Regions from separate parts of the Kitasatospora sp. NBC_01246 genome, predicted to be linked through region 3. Evidence: riboswitches for the same ligand, from Rfam matches in the RefSeq annotation. Region 3 holds a riboswitch; each other region holds the start of a gene.
The links. A riboswitch is a leader RNA that binds a small molecule or an ion and turns the genes downstream of it on or off. The one in region 3 is predicted to bind cobalamin.

Region 1 (7,149 bases), 770 kb from region 3:
TCGCCGGCCGCCACCGGCGCGGTCTGCGGCGCGCCGCCCCGGCCCTGCTGCGGGAAGGCCTCCGGCTCGGCCGGCGCCTGCGGCTCGGGCCCGGCGGCCGCGGAGCCGTCGGGCGTGTCCGCGGGCGCGGGCGCGCCGCCGCCACCGTCGGGGCCGCCACCGTCGGGGCCGCCGCCGTCGGGGCCGGGGCCGTCGGGGCCGGGGCCGTCGTCCTCGGGGCCGCTCCCCTCGGGGCCCTCGCCGGGCTGCTCCCCCTCCGACGGTCGCTCCGCGGGCTCGGGCTCCTCGGGCCCGGCGTGCTCCTCCAGGGTCCGCTCCAACTGTTCCTCGTCCAGCCCCGGCGCGTCGAAGGGGTTGCGCCGGCGGCGGTGCGGCAGGGCCAGCTGCGCGGCCTTGCGGACGTCCTCCTCCAGCACCTGCGTCCGGCCCGCCCAGGCGGCCAGCGCGACGGCGGTGCGGGCCATCACGATGTCCGCGCGCAGCCCGTCCACCTCGAAGGCGGCGCAGACGGCGGTGATCTGGCGCAGCGCCGTGTCGGTCAGCTCCACCTCGGGCAGCAGCTCCCGGGCCGCGGTGATCCGCCCGGCGAGCGCGCGCTCGTCCTCGGCGAACCGCGCGGCGAACCCGGCCGGGTCGGCGTCGTACGCCAGCCGGCGGCGGACCACCTCGGCGCGCTCGGCCGGCTCCCGGGTGGCGGCGATCTCCACGGTCAGGCCGAACCGGTCGAGCAGCTGCGGGCGCAGCTCGCCCTCCTCCGGGTTCATCGTGCCGACCAGCAGGAACCGCGCCGCGTGGCGCACCGAGACGCCCTCGCGCTCCACGTAGGAGCGGCCCATCGCGGCCGCGTCCAGCAGCAGGTCCACCACGTGGTCCTGGAGCAGGTTGACCTCGTCGATGTAGAGCACGCCCCGGTGCGCCCGGGCCAGCAGGCCCGGCTCGTACGCCTTCACGCCCTCGGCCAGCGCGCGCTCCAGGTCCAGCGAGCCGACGATCCGGTCCTCGGAGACGCCGACCGGCAGCTCGACCAGCCGGGCCGGGCGGTGGGTCTCGTCGGCGCCGTCGTGCGCGCCGTCCGGGCAGGCCGGGTCCGGCGCGGCCGGGTCGCAGGCGAAACGGCAGCCGTCGACGGCGGCGATGGACGGGAGCAGACCGGCCAGCGCCCGCACCATGGTCGACTTGGCGGTGCCCTTCTCACCCCGTACCAGCACGCCGCCGACGGCCGGGGAGACCGCGTTGAGCAGCAGCCCGAGCCGCAGGTCGGCCATTCCGACGATCGCGGTGAAGGGGTAGCGGACGTCACTCATGATTCTCCAAGGGGGCCCCGGGCGGCAGGAACGGCAGCGAACCCGCGGCCGGCACCCCGCCCTCGATCAGCTTCCACAGCGCGTCGGTGTCCGCGTGCTCCTCGATCAGGTCGCCCAGCCGGTCCAGCCGGGCCTCGCGCGCCTCGGCGAACGAGGTGTCCGGCGCGGGCACGAACGCCCGGCCCGACAGAGCGGCGACCTCGCGCAGCAGCGCGCGCCGGAAGCCGTCGTTCTCCAGCGCGCCGTGCCAGGTCGTGCCCCAGACCGCCCCCACCCGGCAGCCGTCCAGGAACGGCTCTCCGCCCTCCACGGTGACGATCCCGTGGTGGATCTCGTACCCCTGGACCGGCTGCCCGTAGGCCTCGCCGACCGGTCGGCCGAGCACCTTCTCGGCGCCGAACCGGACGTGCGTCGGGAGCAGCCCGAGGCCGTCGACGGCACCGGCCTTCGACTCGACCTCGTCGTGGATGGCGCGCGCGAGCATCTGGTAGCCGCCGCAGACGCCGAGGACCGGCAGCCCGAGCGCGGCCCGGGCCCTGAGGGCCGGCTCCAGGCCGCGCTCGCGCAGCCAGGCCAGGTCGGCCACGGTGGCCCGGGTGCCGGGCAGGATCACCAGGTCGGCGTCGGCCAGCTCCTCGGGCCGGGTGGCCCAGCGGACCAGCACCCCGGGTTCCTGGGCTAGTGCGTCCACGTCGGTGAAGTTGGACAACCGGGGGAAGCGCACCACGGCCACCCGCAGCACGTCGGCTCCGAGCGGCCCGCGCCCCTCGGCGCGGTCCACCACGGTGGTCAGGTCCAGGGAGTCCTCGGCGTCCAGCCAGAGCCCGGACAGCATCGGCAGGGTGCCCAGCACCGGACGGCCGGTCAGCTCGCGCAGCATCTCCAGCCCGGGCGCCAGTAGCCGCGCGTCGCCGCGGAACTTGTTGACGAACCAGCCCGCCACATGGCGCTGGTCCTGCTCCGACAGCAGCGCCAGCGTCCCGTACATCGCGGCGAACACGCCGCCGCGGTCGATGTCGCCGACCACCACGACCGGCAGGCCGGCGGCGGTGGCCAGGCCCATGTTGGCGATGTCCCGGTCCCGCAGGTTGATCTCGGCGGGCGATCCGGCGCCCTCGCAGACCACCACGTCGTAGCGCCGGCGCAGGTCGGCCAGGCACTCCAGCGCTCGCTCCAGCAGGACGGGCTTGCGGTCGCGGTAGTCCAGCGCGCCGACCTCGGCGACCGCCCGGCCGAGCAGCACCACCTGGCTGCGGCCGTCCGCGCCGGGCTTCAGCAGCACCGGGTTCATCGCCGCCTCGGGCTCCACCCGGGCCGCCTGGGCCTGCATCGCCTGGGCGCGGCCGATCTCGGCACCGTCGGCGGTGACGAAGGAGTTCAGCGACATGTTCTGCGCCTTGAACGGCGCCACGGCGACGCCCTGACGGGCCAGCCAGCGGCAGATGCCCGCGGTGACCACGCTCTTGCCGGCGTCCGAGGTCGTCCCGGCGACCAGCAGTGCGTTGCTCATGCGCTCCCCCTTCTCGTCCCCGCCTTGAGTGCCTGCACGACGGCGTGCCCGGCGACGGTCGTACCCAGTGCGAGCAGTCCCACCCGGCGGGAGAGCCGGCAGGCGCGCTCGATGTCGTCCACCGTCACCGGTCGCAGCTCGCCGCCCAGTACCGGCCGGTGCTCGACCCGGGCGCCGTACCGCAGGGTGCCGCCGAGCCGCACGCCGACGGCGCCGGCGAAGGCCGACTCGGCCTGGCCCGCGTTGGGGCTGGGGTGGGCGGAGCCGTCCCGGCGCCAGACCCGCCAGGCCGTCCGGGGCTCGGGCGCGGCGGCGACGGTCAGCAGCGCGGTCAGCCGCGCGCCCGGCCAGCCCGCCACGTCGTCCAGCCGCGCCGAGGCCCAGCCGAACCGGGCGTGGCGCGGCGAGCGGTGGCCGACCATCGCGTCCAGGGTGTTGACCGCGCGGAACGCCAGCAGCCCGGGCGTGCCCGCGAGGGCGCCCCAGACGAGTGCGTTGACCACGGCGTCGGCGGTGTTCTCGGCGACCGACTCGACCACCGCGCGGGCGATCTGCCCCTCGTCGAGGGCGCTCGGGTCCCGCCCGCACAGGTGCGGCAGCCGCTGCCGCGCCGCCGCGAGGTCGTGCGCGGCGAGCGAGCGTCCGATCGTGCGGGCCTCGCGGGTGAGCGAGGTGCCGCCGAGCACCGTCCAGGTCGCGGCGGCGGCCAGCGCGGCCCGCCCGAGCGGCCGGCGGCCCAGGGTGCGGTCGGCCGCCAGCGCGCCGGCCGCGACGGTGCCCACGCAGAGCGCCGTGAAAGCCGTTCCGACGGCGCGGTCGTCCCGCCAGATCCGCCGCTCCAGCCGGCCGGCCGCACCGCCGAAGACGGCCACCGGGTGGCCGAGGCGCGGGTCGGCGAAGCGGGCGTCGGCGAGGTACCCGGCCGCGGCCCCCAGGGTGAAGGCGGCGGCGCGGGTCAGCGGGCGCACGGTGGACAGCAGAGGGCTCGGAAGGTCGGGGCAGCCTGCATCGCGTGCGTGTCCTCACTCAGGGTCCGCGCCCTGGATCGACGTACCGGGGGCGAGAGTCTCCTGGCTTCCGGGTCGAACGCACCCCCGGGCCCGGCGGCGGCTTCTGACGGCCCGCCGCGATGGGCCCCCTCCGGCGCCGTGGCCGGCGGAGGAGGGACTCCGAGTGTGCTCCCCGGTGACAGTGGCGGGACCGCGCCGGACTCGCACCGGCTTCCTCTGCATGCCTCCGTTTGGCTGAAGGATCCCATCACGCGGCCGAACCGTGCGTCAACCAAGGTCACGGAGGGGTTGGTCACAGCGGAGCCGGGCCGCCCGACCCCGTCGCTACCTCCGATCGGCACCCCCCGCAGGGGCATGACAGCCTGTGCGATCGTCCAGTCACCCAGAGGAGCCTCCGGGTCCGCTTCGTGTGTTCGGCGGCTGGGGGGCGGCCGGACCGCCCCCTACCGTCGGGCCATGCGACGCAGACAGCCACCCGCCGTGCCCCCGGTGCCCTTCTCGCCCGCGGCCGCCCGCGCGCACCGCGCCGGCCTCGGGCTGACCCCCGAGCAGGTGGTCGAGGGCATGGCCGCGCACGGCGTCCGGCTGCTGCCCTCCCACGTGCTCGGCTGGGAGAGCGGCGAGCTGCGCCCCGCCGAGGACGAGTTCATCGCCCTGGCCCGGGCGCTCTGGTGCCCGCCGGCCCAGCTGATGGGCGTCCGCCCGGCCCGGCTGCGGGACTTCCGGGTCGCCCGGGAGCTCAACCAGGAGAGCGCGGCCCACCGGATCGGCCTCGCACTGGACCGCTACCAGCGGGCCGAGGCGACCGGTCAGTGGGACGGCGACCAGGAGCAGACCCACGCGCTGGCCCAGGTGCTCGGCACGACCCTGCGCGAGCTGGTCGCGGTGACCGGCCGGGCGCAGGAGCTGGACCGGCGGCTGCGGCAGTGCGTGGACGGCCGCTGGCAGGCGCAGCTCCGGCCGATCGGCCGGATCGTGCCGGTGCACGAGGGCGACCTCACCGCCGTGCTGACGGCGCTGCAGAGCGAGTACCAGGTCACCTCCCACTGGGGCGTCGGCAGCTGGGGCTCCCCGGCCCCGGCGGCGGACACCCGCGCGGCGGCGGCCCGGCCGCTCGGCGAGCGGTTCTGGGAGCTGCTGGAGCGGCTGGAGACCGAGATCCCGGTCTGACGGGGCCGGTACCGCGCCGCCCCCGCGCGGCGCCTCCCCTCCCTGCCCTCCCTCTGCCGCTTCCCGCGCCGCCGTGACCAGAGGGCCGAGAACCGCGCCGCCGCTTCCCGCAGCCGGTTCCCGTGCCGCCGTGACCCGGCCAAGACCCCCGCCGCCGTGACCCGGCCAAGACCCCCGCCGCCGTGACCCGGCCAAGACCCGCGCCGCCGTGACCCGGCCAAGACCCGCGCCGCCGTGACCCGGCCAAGACCCGCGCCGCCGTGACCCGGACGGCCGCGTCCGGTGGCCGGGTGGCGCCCCCGCGAGTGGACTGGTGGGCAGACTGCCCAGTCCGCGACCAACAGAGCGGGGAGCGATATGCGTTGGGGAACCGCAGCCGCCGTGGCGGCCGCCGCCGTCGGCACCGGGGCCGCCGTGCTGCTGATCGGCCGGAGGGCCTCCGAGCGGATGGTCCGCCCGGCGGTCGGCCGTGAGCGGGCCGCCGGCCCCGTCGTGGTGCTGACCCTCGCCGCCGGACGGGCCACCTTCACCCGCAGCGCCGAGAGCGCCCGCCCCGGCCGCTGGGCCGTCGAGTGGGGCGACGGGGGGCACGCGGTGGTCGGCGAGATCCTGCACGCCGACGAGCGGGGCGTCACCCGCCGGCTGGTCCGCGCCGATCGCGGCACCCTGGCCCCCGGTACCGCGGTCCGCTTCACGCCCCGCGTCCACCTCGGCGACCCGACCAGCGCCCTCGGCCTGCCGTACACCGAGACCGCCGTCCAGGGCGAGCTGGGCGCGCTGCCCGCCTGGCGGCTGGACGGCAAGCGGGGCACCTGGGTGATCCTGGTGCACGGCCCCGGCGCCGACCGGCAGCAGACCCTCCCGGTGATGCCCGTCCTGCACCGGCTCGCGCTGCCCGTCCTGGCCGTCACCTACCGCGGCGACGAGGGCGCGCCGGCCTCCCCGGACGGCCTCGGCCACTTCGGCGAGACCGAGTGGCGCGACGTCGAGGCGGCCCTGCGGCTGGCCCTGGACAGCGGCGCCGGGCGGGTCATCCTGTACGGCTGGTCGCTCGGCGCGACCATGGTCCTGCAGACCGCGGCCCGCTCCGCCTGGGCCTCCTCGATCAGCGGCCTGGTGCTGGACTCGCCCGTGCTCGACTGGTCGGCCACCGCCCGCCGGGGCGCCGCCCGGGCCGGCTACCGGGGCGCCGCCGCCGAGCTGGGCGCGCTCGCGGCCGAGGGCCGGGCCGGCGTGGATCTGGCCGACTTCGCCCGCCTCGCGGACGGCACCGACCTGCGGGTGCCCACGCTCCTCCTGCACGGGCCCGACGACGCGCTGGCCCCCTGGCAGGCCGCCGCCCGGCTGGCCCACCGCCGCTCCGACGTGGTCGGCCTCCAGGCCGTCCCCGGCGGCGAGCACGCCGGCCTCTGGAACGCCGACCCCGACCGCTACGAGGAGCACCTGCGGCGCTGGCTCACCCCGCTGCTCTGAGGCCCGTCTCGGGCGGTCCTAGCCGTGTTCCGGACAGCCCCTCGGGCCCCTTCCCGCACCCCGTCCGCCCCGTCTTTCCCCAGGCTGGCGTGTCCGCGTCACACAGATCCGGCCAGGCGGTTTGGCCTCTGTTGCCCGATCTTGTCGACCCCCTGCGACCACCTGTCGGTAGTCGGGGCCGATCGGATGTGACAGAAGGCCGGTACAAGGGGAAGACTGCTCGACGTGACGTCTCGGAATCCGCGCGACCGTGATGCCCAGCTCCCGCCGACGATCGGCTCCGGTGCGACGGTGACCCGTCTCCCCGGAACTGCCCACCGCCCCGCCGGCGCCAGGCCGGGCGGCTCCGGCGTACCCCGCCGACGAGGCCCCGCACCAGCCCCAGGCCGTGGCCGGGTCCCGGTGCCGGACGGCTTCCCCGCTCCCGCCGAGCTCGCCCCGCTGGCCCGTCGGATGCTGATCGACGCCGTCCGCATCGCCCGCTGGGCCGGTGAACTCGCCGAGGTCGACAAGCGCGGCGAGCTGCTCCCCGAGGACGCCCGCGACGCGGGCCGCGCCCTCGCCATGACGGTGGGCGCCGCCGGCAAGGCCTGGGGCCAGGCCCTGCTGGTCGGCCTGGTCGAGGCCCGGGACGGCGGCGCCGCCCCCGGCTGGCGCCTGCACGCCTGGGAGCACGACGACG
Region 2 (7,149 bases), 1.1 Mb from region 3:
GGAACGGCCGTAAGGCTGTTGCTTCAGAGATGCCGGTCTCACTTGAGGCAGCCTGTAGGGGTTGTCGATGGTGGGTGACTGGTCGTTGTTTGAGAACTGCACAGTGGACGCGAGCATCTGTGGCCAAGTTTTTAAGGGCGCACGGTGGATGCCTTGGCACCAGGAACCGATGAAGGACGTGGGAGGCCACGATAGTCCCCGGGGAGCCGTCAACCAGGCTTTGATCCGGGGGTTTCCGAATGGGGAAACCCGGCAGTCGTCATGGGCTGTCACCCATACCTGAACACATAGGGTATGTGGAGGGAACGCGGGGAAGTGAAACATCTCAGTACCCGCAGGAAGAGAAAACAACCGTGATTCCGGGAGTAGTGGCGAGCGAAACCGGATGAGGCTAAACCGCGATGGTGTGAGACCCGGCAGGGGTTGCCATCGCGGGGTCGTGGGATTCTTCTTGATCGGTCTGCCGGCCGGTCGACGAGTCAGAAACCGTATGGGTAGTCGAAGGACATGCGAAAGGTCCGGCGTAGAGGGTAAGACCCCCGTAGACGAAATCTGTACGGCTCGTTTGGAGAACACCCAAGTAGCACGGGGCCCGAGAAATCCCGTGTGAATCTGGCGGGACCACCCGCTAAGCCTAAATATTCCCTGGTGACCGATAGCGGATAGTACCGTGAGGGAATGGTGAAAAGTACCGCGGGAGCGGAGTGAAATAGTACCTGAAACCGTGTGCCTACAAGCCGTGGGAGCGTCGTTCATCAGCTTGCTGATGGGCCGTGACTGCGTGCCTTTTGAAGAATGAGCCTGCGAGTTTGCGGTGTGTAGCGAGGTTAACCCGTGTGGGGTAGCCGTAGCGAAAGCGAGTCCGAATAGGGCGTTTGAGTTGCATGCCCAAGACCCGAAGCGGAGTGATCTAGCCATGGGCAGGTTGAAGCGGAGGTAAGACTTCGTGGAGGACCGAACCCACCAGGGTTGAAAACCTGGGGGATGACCTGTGGTTAGGGGTGAAAGGCCAATCAAACTCCGTGATAGCTGGTTCTCCCCGAAATGCATTTAGGTGCAGCGTCACGTGTTTCTTGCCGGAGGTAGAGCACTGGATAGGCGATGGGCCTCACCGGGTTACTGACCTTAGCCAAACTCCGAATGCCGGTAAGTGAGAGCGTGGCAGTGAGACTGTGGGGGATAAGCTCCATGGTCGAGAGGGAAACAGCCCAGAACACCGACTAAGGTCCCTAAGCGTGTGCTAAGTGGGAAAGGATGTGGAGTCGCAGAGACAACCAGGAGGTTGGCTTAGAAGCAGCCACCCTTGAAAGAGTGCGTAATAGCTCACTGGTCAAGTGATTCCGCGCCGACAATGTAGCGGGGCTCAAGCACATCACCGAAGTCGTGTCATTGCAGCATATAGGGCCAACGCCTGCTGTGATGGGTAGGGGAGCGTCGTGTGCCGGGTGAAGCGGCGGTGGAAACCAGTTGTGGACGGTACACGAGTGAGAATGCAGGCATGAGTAGCGATACAAGAGTGAGAAACTCTTGCGCCGATTGACCAAGGGTTCCTGGGTCAAGCTGATCTGCCCAGGGTAAGTCGGGACCTAAGGCGAGGCCGACAGGCGTAGTCGATGGACAACGGGTTGATATTCCCGTACCCGCTTTGAAGCGCCAACGTCGAACCAGGTGATGCTAAAGCCGTGAAGCCGGCCCGGAGTCTTCGGACAAAGGGACGTGGTGGAGCCGCTGATCCAAGTCTGTAGTAGGTGAGCGATGGGGTGACGCAGGAAGGTAGTCCAGCCCGGGCGGTGGTTGTCCCGGGGTAAGGGTGTAGGCCGAGTGATAGGCAAATCCGTCACTCATTAAGGCTGAGACCTGATGCCGAGCCGATTGTGGTGAAGTGGATGATCCTATGCTGTCGAGAAAAGCCTCTAGCGAGTTTCATGGCGGCCCGTACCCCAAACCGACTCAGGTGGTCAGGTAGAGAATACCGAGGCGTTCGGGTGAACTATGGTTAAGGAACTCGGCAAAATGCCCCCGTAACTTCGGGAGAAGGGGGGCCATTCCTGGTGATGAGTCTTGCACTCTGAGCTGGGGGTGGCCGCAGAGACCAGCGAGAAGCGACTGTTTACTAAAAACACAGGTCCGTGCGAAGCCGTAAGGCGATGTATACGGACTGACGCCTGCCCGGTGCTGGAACGTTAAGGGGACCGGTTAGCTTGGATTCGTCCGGGCGAAGCTGAGAACTTAAGCGCCAGTAAACGGCGGTGGTAACTATAACCATCCTAAGGTAGCGAAATTCCTTGTCGGGTAAGTTCCGACCTGCACGAATGGCGTAACGACTTCTCGACTGTCTCAACCATAGGCCCGGTGAAATTGCATTACGAGTAAAGATGCTCGTTTCGCGCAGCAGGACGGAAAGACCCCGGGACCTTTACTATAGCTTGATATTGGTGTTCGGTTCGGCTTGTGTAGGATAGGTGGGAGACTTTGAAGCAGCAACGCCAGTTGTTGTGGAGTCGTCGTTGAAATACCACTCTGGTCGTGCTGGATGTCTAACCTGGGTCCGTGATCCGGATCAGGGACAGTGTCTGGTGGGTAGTTTAACTGGGGCGGTTGCCTCCTAAAGAGTAACGGAGGCGCCCAAAGGTTCCCTCAGCCTGGTTGGCAATCAGGTGTTGAGTGTAAGTGCACAAGGGAGCTTGACTGTGAGACTGACGGGTCGAGCAGGGACGAAAGTCGGGACTAGTGATCCGGCGGTGGCTTGTGGAAGCGCCGTCGCTCAACGGATAAAAGGTACCCCGGGGATAACAGGCTGATCTTCCCCAAGAGTCCATATCGACGGGATGGTTTGGCACCTCGATGTCGGCTCGTCGCATCCTGGGGCTGGAGTAGGTCCCAAGGGTTGGGCTGTTCGCCCATTAAAGCGGTACGCGAGCTGGGTTTAGAACGTCGTGAGACAGTTCGGTCCCTATCCGCTGTGCGCGTAGGAGTGTTGAGAAGGGCTGTCCCTAGTACGAGAGGACCGGGACGGACGAACCTCTGGTGTGCCAGTTGTCCTGCCAAGGGCATGGCTGGTTGGCTACGTTCGGGAGGGATAACCGCTGAAAGCATCTAAGCGGGAAGCCTGCTTCGAGATGAGCACTCCCACCTCCTTGAGAGGGTAAGGCTCCCAGTAGACGACTGGGTTGATAGGCCGGATATGGAAGCCTCGTAAGGGGTGGAGTTGACCGGTACTAATAGGCCGAGGGCTTGTCCTCAGTTGCTCGCGTCCACTGTGTTGTTCTGAAACAACGACCCCCATGACATGGCCTGTCGTGGGTGCGGTGATAAGTTTCATAGTGTTTCGGTGGTCATAGCGTGAGGGAAACGCCCGGTTACATTCCGAACCCGGAAGCTAAGCCTCACAGCGCCGATGGTACTGCAGGGGGGACCCTGTGGGAGAGTAGGACGCCGCCGAACAATCATTCCAAAGAACCCCCCGGTCCGTAAGGATCGGGGGGTTCTTTGCGTTTCCGGAGAAAGACGCCACCAGCCAGGTGCCGACGCGGCCGGCCCAACTGCGGCCTCCCCCCGGGCTCGACCACGGAGCGTCACAGCAGGAGGTCCGTCGCCCGTAGGGCTGCCCGGACCGGCGCGGCGGCACCCTGGAACTACTAGGACGCCCGACTAAATGGTCGTGAACAAGGCCCGCAGTGCAGGGAAGCCGGTGTGAATCCGGCACGGTCCCGCCACTGTGACCGGGGAGTGCGTTGTCGCAGTGCCAGTCACTGGTGCCCAGCCGGGAAGACCGGGCGGCGCGCAGTGATCCGGGAGCAGGCCTGTGATGATCCGTGGCGGAGACGGCCGGTTTCGTCGCGGCGGCCTCGGCGGCCTTGGCGGTGCGCGACGCCGAGGTGGTGGTCACCGTGCTACCGGCCGGCCACCACCTGCTGGCGGCCTACGCGGACCTGCTGCCCGCCGCCCGCCCGGGCACGCTCTTCGTCGACTGCTCCACCGTCGACGTGGGCGATGCCCGGTCCGCCCACGAGCTCGCGGACGGCCCGGGCACCGGGCGATCGGCGCGCCGGTCTCCGGCGGCGTGCCCGGCGCGACCGCCGGGAGCCTCAACTTCATGGTGGGCGCCGCGGCGGCGGACCTCGCCGCCGCCGGACCGGTGCCGCCGGCGATGGGCGCCAAGGTCGTGCACTGCGGCCCCTCGGGCGCCGGGCAGGCTGCGAAGATCTGCAACGACATGATCCTCGGGATCTCGATGATCGCGGTCAGCGAGGCGTGCGTGCTGGGGAGAGCCTCGGACTCAGCCACCAGGCGCTGTTCGACGTCGCCTAGACCGCCTCCGGCCAGTGTGGGGCGCTGACCGGCAACTGCCCCGTCCCCGGCCCGGTGCCGGCCAGCCCCGCCAACCGTGACGACCGGGCCGGCTTCGCCGCCGCGTTGATGGCCAAGGAGCTCGGACTGGCCGCCGGAGCGGTCAAGGCCGCCGGCCTGTCGGTGGAACTCGGCCTGAGGGCAGCGGAGTTGTATGCGGACTTCGCCGCCGCCGAGGGTGCGGGGCTGGACTTCTCGGCCATCATCACGACCCTCCGGGAGGGGGGCGAGCAGACCCGTCGGTGAATACCGGCCGACCGGCCGGGGCCGCCTCGCGAATGGCCCCGGCCGGTCGGCCCCGGGAAATGCCCGGGAGTGCCGGGAAGCCGACCGGCGGGTCGGCCCGGAATCCCGCCACCGGTTCGAGCCACGTATTCCCCTCACGGATACCCGGCACGGATACCCGGCACTACGCCGGAGGAATGTACCCGTGGTGTTGCCGGAGATGAATTCGCCGTGACGAATTCCGGTCCGCCGGGAATTCGACCGGCCGGCCGGTCCCGGTATCCGGGGGTTCTTCCGGCCCGCCGCGGGCCGGGCCGGAAGAACCCCTGGGTGGTGCCGGACCGCGGAGCTACGCGGGAACGGCCCCGGCGGGCCGGGTGAGGCCGTCGAAGCCCGCCGGATCGGTACCGAGACCGGCCGGTGCCACCCAGTCGAACGGCCGGTAGACCGCCGGGCCCAGGCCCAGGCTCTCGGCGACCGTCTCCCGCAGCCGGTTCGAGGTGAACCCGCCGATGACGTTCATCTGGGCGTCCCGGTAGAGGCGCTCCACCTCGTGGCCCCGGGTGACGCCGGCCGCGCCGTGGATCTGCACGGCGCGGGCGGCGACCTCGACGGCCATCTCGGTGGCGTAGATCTTGAGCATGGCGATCGCCTCCCGGGCCGACCGGCCGGCGGCGAGCTCGGTCACCGCCCGGCGGGCCAGCACCCGGGCGGCGTCGATCTGGGCCCGGGATTCGGCGAGCTGGGTCTGCACGCCCTCCATGTGCGCCAGGGGCCGCCCGAAGGAGACCCGCTCACCCGCGTACCGGACCGAGGCGTCCAGTGCGGACTCGGCGATGGCGATGGCCGAGACGGAGATCAGCAGCCAGCCCCAGGCCATCAGTTCGGCCAGCTCACCGGCCAGTTCGCCGAACGGCACGGGCACCACGTCGGCCTCGGAGACGGTGGCCTCGGTGAAGACGATGCCGCCCCAGGGCATGCCGCGCAGGCCCATCCGCGGCGTCTCGTAGCGGCGGACGCCGGGCTGGTTCAGGTCCACGAAGGCGAGGCACCAGTCGTGGCCCTCGTCGCCGGGGGCCTTCTGCCGGCGGGCGAGTGTGACGGCCACGTCCGCGTCCGGCGCATTGGTGATCTTGGCCTTCTCGCCGTTGATGACGAACCCCTCGCCGGGGGCTCCGGCCGGCCGGACCGTGGTGGTGTAGGTCCCGGCGTCGCTGCCCGCGGGCGGTTCCACGATGGCGAAGCAGGCCAGCTTCTCGCCGGAGATCAGCGGCTTCAGCAGCCGGTCGTACTCGCTAGGCCGGCTGTAGCGGGAGATCAGCTTGCCGCACAGCAGGCCGGACACCGTGGCGGTCCAGTAACTGCCCGGGCAGGCGCGGGCGAGCGCCTCCATGGCCGCCAGCTGGGTGAGGCCGTCGGCGCCGCTGCCGCCCGAGGACTCCGGGTGGAACAGCCGCAGGTAGCCGCTGTCGATGATCTCCGTCCAGTTCGGCGAAGGCATCCGGCCCGCCGCGTCGGTCTCGGCGGCTCGGGAGGCGGTGCCCGGGAAGCTGAGGACGGTGCCGTGTGGTGTGTCGGTCATGTCGGTATCGGTCCTCACGTCAGCCGAGCCCGAGCAGGGACGCGGCGATCACCGGGCGCAGCACCTCGGTGCCGCCCCCGGTCTCGGCGAAGAACAGGGCGTCGCGGTGGGCCCGCGCGATCAGGTGGTCGCTGGTCAGCGCGAGCGGGCCGGACAGGCGCGCGGCCCCCTCGGCCACCGTCCGCGCGGCGGCGGCCACGAAGAGCCGCGCGGTGGCGGCGTCCTGGCGGGTGGGCCGGCCGCCGGAGTCGAACTGTCCGGCGGCCCGGTAGAGCAGTCCGGAGGCCAGCTCGCAGCGGGTGGCGAGGTCGGCCAGGGTGAACCGGGCGGACTGGGCGTGCACGAGGGGCCGGCCGAAGACCCGGCGCTCGCCGACGCCGTCGACGGCGTCCCGGACCAGGGCCCGCATGACGCCGAGCCAGGGCGCGCTGGAGAAGACCCAGTCGAGCGAGGCCAGCAGCGGCTCCACCTCGGTCCCGGCGCCGCCGACGCTGCCCAGCACCGCGTCGTCCGGGACGTGGCAGCCGTCCAGCACGAGGCGTCCCCAGGCGCAGGTGCGCATGGCGGCCGGCGCCGACTCGGTGATCAGCAGTCCGGGGGTGGAGCGGTCCAGGACGAAGGCCGTCCGGCCGCCGCCGTCGTGCGTGGCGACGACCAGGAAGTGGTGGGCCACCGGGCCGCCGGCGACGAGGTCCAGCTCGCCCGTGAGCACCCAGCCGCCGAGCCCCGGGGTGCCGGGGCGGGCGGTGACGGTCGGGGCGAGGGCGGCGCCCTGGGTCTGCCGCAGGGACACCGCGCCGATCCAGTCACCGGATGCCATCAGGGGCAGGTAGCGCTCGCGCTGGCGGGGGCTGCCGAAGGCGCGCAGTGGCACGGTGGCGAGCACCGCGTGGACGCCGACGGCGAGGGCGAGGCCCGGGTCGCGGGCGCCTTCGCCGAGGCCTTCGAGGAGGGCACAGGTCTGGGTGGCGCTGAGGCCGCCGCCGCCGAGG
Region 3 (7,149 bases):
GGAGGAACTCGCCGGAGAGGGTCTCGCGCTTGAACAGGTTGGAGACCTGCGGCTCGATGCACTCGTACACACCGGCGATCGAGGCGATCGTGGCGGTGGGGGCGATGGCGAGCAGCAGCGAGTTGCGCAGACCGGTCTCGGCGATCCGGGCGCGCAGCGCCTCCCAGCGGCCGGCCCACTGCGGCGCGGCCGAACCGAAGTGGTCGATGTGCAGCTCGCCGCGGGCGGCGCGGGTCTCGCCGTAGGCCTCGTGGCGGCCCAGCTGCTCGGCCAGGTCGGCGGAACGCTCGTACGCGGTGAGCATGATGCGCTCGGCGATGAGGGTGGAGAGGGCCTTCGCCTCGGCGGAGTCGAAGTCCAGGCGGAGCTGGAAGAAGACGTCCTGGAGGCCCATCACGCCGAGGCCGACCGGGCGCCAGCGCGAGTTGGACGCGCCGGCCTCGGGGGTCGGGTAGAAGTTGATGTCCACCACGCGGTCGAGGAAGGTGACGGCGGTGCGGACGGTGGCGTCCAGGCGGTCCCAGTCCATCGCGTTCAGCAGGTCGGCGGCGGTGGCACCGGGGGCGACGTGGGCGCCGAGGTTGACCGAGCCGAGGTTGCAGACGGCGGTCTCGGAGTCGTCCGTGACCTCCAGGATCTCGGTGCAGAGGTTGGAGCTGTGCACCGTGCGGCCGGGCAGCGCGGTCTGGTTCGCGGCGCGGTTGGAGGCGTCCTTGAAGGTCATCCAGCCGTTGCCGGTCTGCGCCAGGGTGCGCATCATCCGGGAGTAGAGGGTCTGCGCCGGGATGGTGCGGACGGCCTTGCCGGCCTGCTCGGCCTTCAGGTACGCCTCGTCGAACTCGGCGCCCCAGAGGTCGACCAGCTCGGGCACGTCGGCGGGGGAGAACAGCGACCAGTCGGCGTTCGCGTTGACGCGGCGCATGAACTCGTCCGGGATCCAGTGCGCCAGGTTGAGGTTGTGGGTGCGGCGCGCCTCCTCACCGGTGTTGTCGCGCAGCTCCAGGAACTCCTCGATGTCCGCGTGCCAGGTCTCCAGGTAGACGCAGGCCGCGCCCTTGCGGCGGCCGCCCTGGTTGACCGCGGCGACCGAGGAGTCGAGGGTGCGCAGGAACGGGACGATGCCGTTGGACTTGCCGTTGGTGCCCCGGATCAGGCTGCCGCGCGAGCGGATCCGCGAGTAGGACAGGCCGATGCCGCCGGCGTGCTTGGAGAGGCGGGCGATCTGGGCGTACCGGGAGTAGATCGAGTCCAGGTTGTCCAGCGGCGAGTCCAGCAGGTAGCAGCTCGACATCTGCGGGTGCTTGGTGCCGGAGTTGAAGAGCGTCGGCGAGGAGGTCAGGTACTCCAGCCGGCTCATCAGGCCGTACAGCTCGGAGACCTCGCGCACCGACTGCTCGTTGTCGCCGACCGCCAGACCACAGGCGACGCGGAGCAGGAACTGCTGCGGGGTCTCGACGACCTTGCGGGTGATCGGGTGGCGCAGCAGGTACCGGGACTGCACGGTGCGCAGGCCGAAGTACTCGAAGCGGCCGTCGCCCTCGGGGTCGATCAGCGCGTTCAGGGCGGTGGCGTGCTTGGCGACGAAGTCGGCGGTGGAGTCGCCGATCAGGCCCTCGGCGTGGCCGACCGCGATCGAGTCCGAGAAGGTGACCGAACCCTGGCTCACCGCCTCGTCGACGATCTCCAGCGCGAGCAGTCGCGCGGCGAGCTTCGAGTACTGCGGGTCCTCGGCGATCATCGACGCTGCGGCGTCCACGGCCAGCCCGCGCAGCTCGGCGAAGTCCGAGCCGGCGTGGCGGCCGCGCAGCGCGGCGGCGGCGACATGGCCGGGGTCCACCTGGGGGAGGTCGGCGCTGCGGTCGGTCAGCAGCCGAAGCAGTGCGCCACCGGGGTCGGACACCGTCGGGTCGACGGGGGCGGAGCTGGAACCCTGGGCGGGCAGGGTGACTGAGGCAGCGGTGGTCAAGGCGCTCTCTCCTGGCGGCGATCGGCGTCGGCGGTGGCTCGGGCCGGACCGTTCGGGGCAGGGGAGCACGGCGCGCCGGCCCGGAGGCGGCGCGCGACGGTGGCATCCCCGGCCCGCCCGCGAGGCCCGGAAGTGGTGCTGGTGCGAAAGGCCTCTGCGGGGAGGCCAGGCGGCACGCCGTCGGCAGGTATTCGGACTCGCGGGCTCTGTCGGAGCCGCCCGCACACCGCTGCGGGGCAGTCCCGGACTCGCACCGGGTTCCCCTGCGTCGACAGCAGGGATGAGCATACATCTAGTGGTGTCCGCTCGATGCGACCCCACATGTTGTGCGGCGTCGCGTGTCGACGTGATCGCAGGTGGTACCGGTGAGAGGCCTTTCCCGGGCTGTTCCGGGGCCGTTCCGGGGCTGCGGCCGGCCCCCGGCCGCCCGCTGCGGGGGCCTGCGCCGGGGGCCGCCGCAGGGTCGCTCCAGGGCCTTCGCGGACCGCGGCGCAGGGCGTCGCCGGGACTGCCCGGGGCCCGGCCGGTGTTCGGATTCGGAAACGGATCGGCCACCGGGCAGGCCCGCCGTCAGGGGCATGCCCTACGATCTCGGCTCATGAGGGAGCGGAGCCAGCGGGTCGTCGACACCGACGTGATTCGCGGAGCGGCCGCCGAAGGCAGTGAGGGGGGCGCATGAGCGACGGAACGGGCACGCCCGGGGAGTGGAGCGGCCGACCCGGCTCGCCGGGGCAGCAGCCGCCCCCTCCCGCCGGGCCGGGTGGCGCGCAGAACCAGCAGCCGGGCACGCCCGGACAGCCGCCGCAGGGCCCGCCGCCCGCGCCGTACCCCGGCGCGCCGCAGCCGGTGCCGCCGGCCCCGGGCGGGTTCGGTCCGCCGCCCGCCTCGTACGGGCCGCCGGTGCCCGCGCCGCAGCCGGTCCAGCCGCCGGTGCCGTCCGTGCCGCAGCCGCCGCAGCAGGTCCAGCCGCCCGTGCCGCAGCAGGTCCAGCAGCCGCAGCCGGTCCCGCAGCAGCCGGCGCCGGTGCAGCCGCAGCCCCAGCCCCCGGTGCACCAGCAGCATGTCCAGCCGCAGCCGCAGCCGCAGCCGCAGCCGCAGCCGCCGCAGCACCAGTGGCAGCCGCAGCCGCACCCCCAGCCCGTGCCGCAGCACGCCGAGCCGGACTGGGCCGCCCTCGCGGACCGGAACGAGGCGGAGGCCAAGCGCAAGGGCCGGACGCGGATCATCGGCGGTGTGGTCGCCCTCCTGGTGGTCGGCGGCCTGGTCGCCGGCGGCCTGCTGTTCCTGAACAAGGGCGACGACAAGAAGCCGGTCGCGGATCCCACCGGCGCCGCCACGGCGGCCACCCAGCCGCCGGTGCCCACGGCGTCCGGCAAGGCGTCCCCGACGGCCACCCCGAGCGCCACGCCCGAGGACCCGTCGAAGCCGCTCTGGGAGGCGACCACCGACCCGGCTCCGCAGGACGCGGCGGCGCTCTTCTCGGCGCTCACCGTGACGGTCAACGGCGCCACCTGGAACCGCACCGTGGTCTCGCTCGACTCGCCCTGCTGGGACGGCAACTCCACGGTCGGCGGCCTCGGCAAGGTCCTCGGTGACCAGGGCTGCCGCCAGGTGCTCCGGGCCACCTACGTCTCCGGCGACAGCGCGGTGACGGTCGGCGTCGCGGTCTTCGACCACAAGCAGCAGGCCGAGACCGCGGTGAAGAACTACGTCGGCCACCTCAAGGGCGCCGCGGCCCCCGGCTCGCCGGCGTTCTGCACCACCCCCGGCTGCACCAACACCAAGGGCACCCTGGGCCGGTACGGCTTCTTCACCGTCGAGGGCTCCGCCAAGGGCGGCAACACCGCGGACGCCGCCGCGACCGCGGCCGCCGCGGGCTTCGACGAGCACGTGAAGAACCAGCTCCTCCAGCGCACCAAGGCGGCGGGCGGCGCACCGGCCGCCACCCCGGCGGGCTGACGGTCCGCCCGGTTCGGCCCGGTTCCGGCCGGGCCCGCCCCGGTTCGCGCCCGGCGGGTCCGCTCGCCCCGGCCCCGGGGGATGTGGCAGGCTCACCGCCTGTCAGTCGTACACGTGTTCCGGTTGTGACGGTGCAGGCCGGTGCCGGTGAGCATCCGGAGGAGTGTCCGTGGCCCTGCCCCGCGTGCTGCGTGCCAAACCGGCCGTGCTGGCCGCGGCCGGCGCGCTGCTCGCCGCCGGCGCGGTGGTGCTGGCCGGCCAGGACGGCCGGGCCGACGGCGACCGCCGGGACGCGCCCGCCCGCAGCACGCTCACCCTGGGCGGCGCCGGGCGCACCCTGGCGCCGGAGGTCGGCCGCGAGCTGCTGGCCCGCGACCCGCAGGCCTCGCCCAACGCGCGGGCCGTCCAGCAGCTCCTCGCCGACCTGGAGAGCGCGGCCCGCGCCGGCCGCTCCGGCGGGACGGTGATCGGCCAGCACGTCGAGGCGCACAACGAGCTCTACAACCCCGAGTACGGCGACTACCGGGGGACCAAGCCGGTCGGCTACTACTACAAGAAGGCCGCCGACATCACCGGCCGGCTGCCCGGCTTCGTCGAGACCGACCTCGGCCCCGGCTACGGCCAGAACGGCTGGGGCGTCGGCAACCCGCGCTCCTACTCGGCGGGCCGCTGGCCGGCCTGCGCGGTCGGCTGGCAGTACACCGACGACGCCGTCGACCTGATGACCGCCGTCTGGTCCGGCCACCCGCGCCCGGACGACGGCAGCTACGGGGCGTCGGGCACCCGGAAGAACTGCGACGGCACCAGCACCGAGCTGCCCGACAACGGCGGCGGCCCGGCCGGACTGGTCGGGATGTCCTTCCACGAGCCGTACCCGGGCTCGGACGTGAAGTCCTTCGACCGGGTGCTCTGCTCGGCCTCGCCCGGCGCGAAGGACCCGGGCTGGTTCGGCCGGGTCGTCGACAGCGCCGGCGACACCCCCGAGTACCGCGCGCTGCTGACGGACCTCTCCTTCCTGGCGGACCACCTGGAGTACCTGGCGGCCCACGACGTGCCGGTGCTGCTGCGGCCGTACCACGAGATGAACGCGGCCGACTGCGCCCGCGGCTTCTGGTGGTCGGGCCGCAAACCCGCCGACTACCAGGCGCTCTGGCGGATCACCTACCACTACCTGGTGGAGACCAGGGGCCTGCACAACCTGCTGTTCGCCTGGACGCCGGTCTCCTGGGACGGCGCCCCGGGCGTCGATCCGTGGGACTACTACCCGGGCGCGCGGTACGTCGACGTGGTCGGGGTGGACGACTACAGCGGCAGCCCGGCGCACCCGATCGGCACCGGCGAGGTGTGGACCAAGCGCTACTACGACGGCCTGGCCGGCTACGGCAAGCCGCGGATCCTGGCCGAGTCCTTCGCCGTGCCGGTCAACTCCCGCCAGCCGGACACCCTGCGGCGGACCCCGTGGACGATCTGGACGGTCTGGGGGCAGTCGCTGACGGCGGACAACCTGACCCCGGACCAGCCCCGCAACTCCAACGCCGACGTCAAGGCCACCTACGGCAACGGCCTGGCGCTCACCGGCGGCTCCGGCCCGTTCGGTGCGGACGTCGACTGGAGCGGTCTGCACGTCCGGTGAACCGGCCGGCCTCGTCCGTGAGATCGACAACACGTCCGCACCCTCCTGAACCGGGGGAATTCCTGGTCCGTTCGCGCGTGTGGCATCCTGTGGCCCGGAATCGAACGGGTTGAAGCCGGGTGCGCCCGGCAGGGGCGGGGGTACGGGAGATGACACAGGCGCGTCCTGACCGTCCGGCCGGTGGCCTCGCGGTGGCCTGGGGGGCGGTGATGCTCGGCTGGGCGGTCTACAACTGCTTCTGGCAGGTCGGCTTCGCCACCTTCGCCAAGGGCGTCTTCTACTACGGCGGCTCCTCGGTGGGCGCCGAGACCGGCAGCCTCAACTTCGCGGTGCTGTACCTGACCTCCGGCATCCTGCTGCTGCGCGGGCGGGACTGGGCGCGCGGCGTGGTGGTCGGCGTGGCGCTGGTCGAGGGCTACAACCGGGTGCGCAGCCTGACCGGCGCGCTGCTGGACGCCCCGCAGCGCCGGTGGTTCACCGGCACCACCGAGGGCTGGCTGAAGCTGGCGACCTTCGGGCTCGGGGTGGCCGTCACCGCGACGCTGGCGGTGCTGCTGGTCGTCTCGCTGCGCCGGACCGGATCCCGCTGGGCACCGGCGCCGGGCCCGTGGGCGGCCGCCGGGCAGCCGTCGCCGTTCCAGCCGCTGCCCGCCCAGCAGCAGGGGCAGCAGCCCGGCCAACTGCACTGGTCGCTGCTGCAGACGCTGCCGCAGGACCAGGCTCCCGGCCACCCGCCGACCCAGCCCCAGCAGCCCGCCCAGGCCTGGCCGCAGCCCCAGCAGGCTCCGCAGCCCCAGCAGGTTCCGCAGCCCCCGCAGCCCCAGCAGGCTCCCCAGCCCCAGCAGCCTCCGCACCCCCCGCACGACCGGACGCAGCCCGGCTGGACCCCGCCGCCGGCCGCCGTCCCGCCGCAGCCCCCGCAGCCCCAGCACTCGTGGCCGGCCCCGCCGGTGACGCCCGGGCCGGTTCCGCCGGCCCCGGGGACGCCGCCCTACCCGGGGTAGCGAGCAGGACCCGCCGGCCCGGACCGGCGGGGTGAACGGACAGACGCAACAGACGAGGAACGACTTTCGCCATGACAGCACCAGCACCCGCGCGGACGGTACTCACCACGTCCCGCGAGGCCGCTCGGCTCGCCGACCGGCAGATGTCGTGGAAGCCGCGCATCGTCCCGTTCTACCTCTCGTTCGTGATCATCTTCGGCTTCTCGCTCTGGGCGTACGTGCCCAACCCGACCCCGCTCGGCTGGGCGATCACGATCCTCTGGGGCATGCCGGTCTTCGGCGTGCTGATCGGCTTCCAGGGTGTGCTGATGGTCCGCCGCCGACTGCGCAAGGCGAACCGGATGACCCCGGCGGTGCCGGTCGACGACGACTACCTGATCGTCCTGGTGCCGACCATCGGCCGGCACGACACCTACCCGGCGCTGGAGCGCTCGGTGCTGTCGTACGTCGACCACCTGCCGGCCTACTTCCCGTGGATGCGGGTGGACATCCTCACCGAGGAGGGCTGCGCGGCCGGCGAGAAGATCGACGAGCTCGCCGCCCGCAACCCGCTGATCCGGGTGGTGACCGTCCCGAAGGCCTACCAG

Region 1: linked by a shared signal. The riboswitch ahead of OG618_RS26760 (cobalamin biosynthesis protein) and the one ahead of OG618_RS23600 (ribonucleoside-diphosphate reductase subunit alpha) in region 3 are both predicted to bind cobalamin.
Region 2: linked by a shared signal. The riboswitch ahead of OG618_RS27820 (NAD(P)-binding domain-containing protein) and the one ahead of OG618_RS23600 (ribonucleoside-diphosphate reductase subunit alpha) in region 3 are both predicted to bind cobalamin.

The regions. Positions count from the first base shown of each region.
Region 1 is NZ_CP108484.1:6,181,393-6,188,541, forward strand. Features, by position in the region: gene OG618_RS26750 (putative cobaltochelatase) at 1-1,304, opposite strand, end outside; gene OG618_RS26755 (cobyric acid synthase) at 1,297-2,814, opposite strand; gene OG618_RS26760 (cobalamin biosynthesis protein) at 2,811-3,782, opposite strand; cobalamin riboswitch at 3,876-4,068, opposite strand; gene OG618_RS26765 (helix-turn-helix domain-containing protein) at 4,281-4,994, shown strand; gene OG618_RS26770 (alpha/beta hydrolase family protein) at 5,352-6,467, shown strand; gene OG618_RS26775 (hypothetical protein) at 6,870-7,149, shown strand, end outside.
Region 2 is NZ_CP108484.1:6,551,089-6,558,237, forward strand. Features, by position in the region: rRNA gene OG618_RS27810 (23S ribosomal RNA) at 122-3,242, shown strand; rRNA gene rrf (5S ribosomal RNA) at 3,328-3,444, shown strand; cobalamin riboswitch at 3,682-3,805, shown strand; partial or broken gene OG618_RS27820 (NAD(P)-binding domain-containing protein) at 3,819-4,596, shown strand; gene OG618_RS27825 (acyl-CoA dehydrogenase family protein) at 4,925-6,157, opposite strand; gene OG618_RS27830 (acyl-CoA dehydrogenase family protein) at 6,177-7,149, opposite strand, start outside.
Region 3 is NZ_CP108484.1:5,406,899-5,414,047, forward strand. Features, by position in the region: gene OG618_RS23600 (ribonucleoside-diphosphate reductase subunit alpha) at 1-1,942, opposite strand, end outside; cobalamin riboswitch at 2,132-2,258, opposite strand; gene OG618_RS23605 (hypothetical protein) at 2,642-3,925, shown strand; gene OG618_RS23610 (glycoside hydrolase family 26 protein) at 4,095-5,558, shown strand; gene OG618_RS23615 (hypothetical protein) at 5,708-6,562, shown strand; gene OG618_RS23620 (glycosyltransferase family 2 protein) at 6,634-7,149, shown strand, end outside.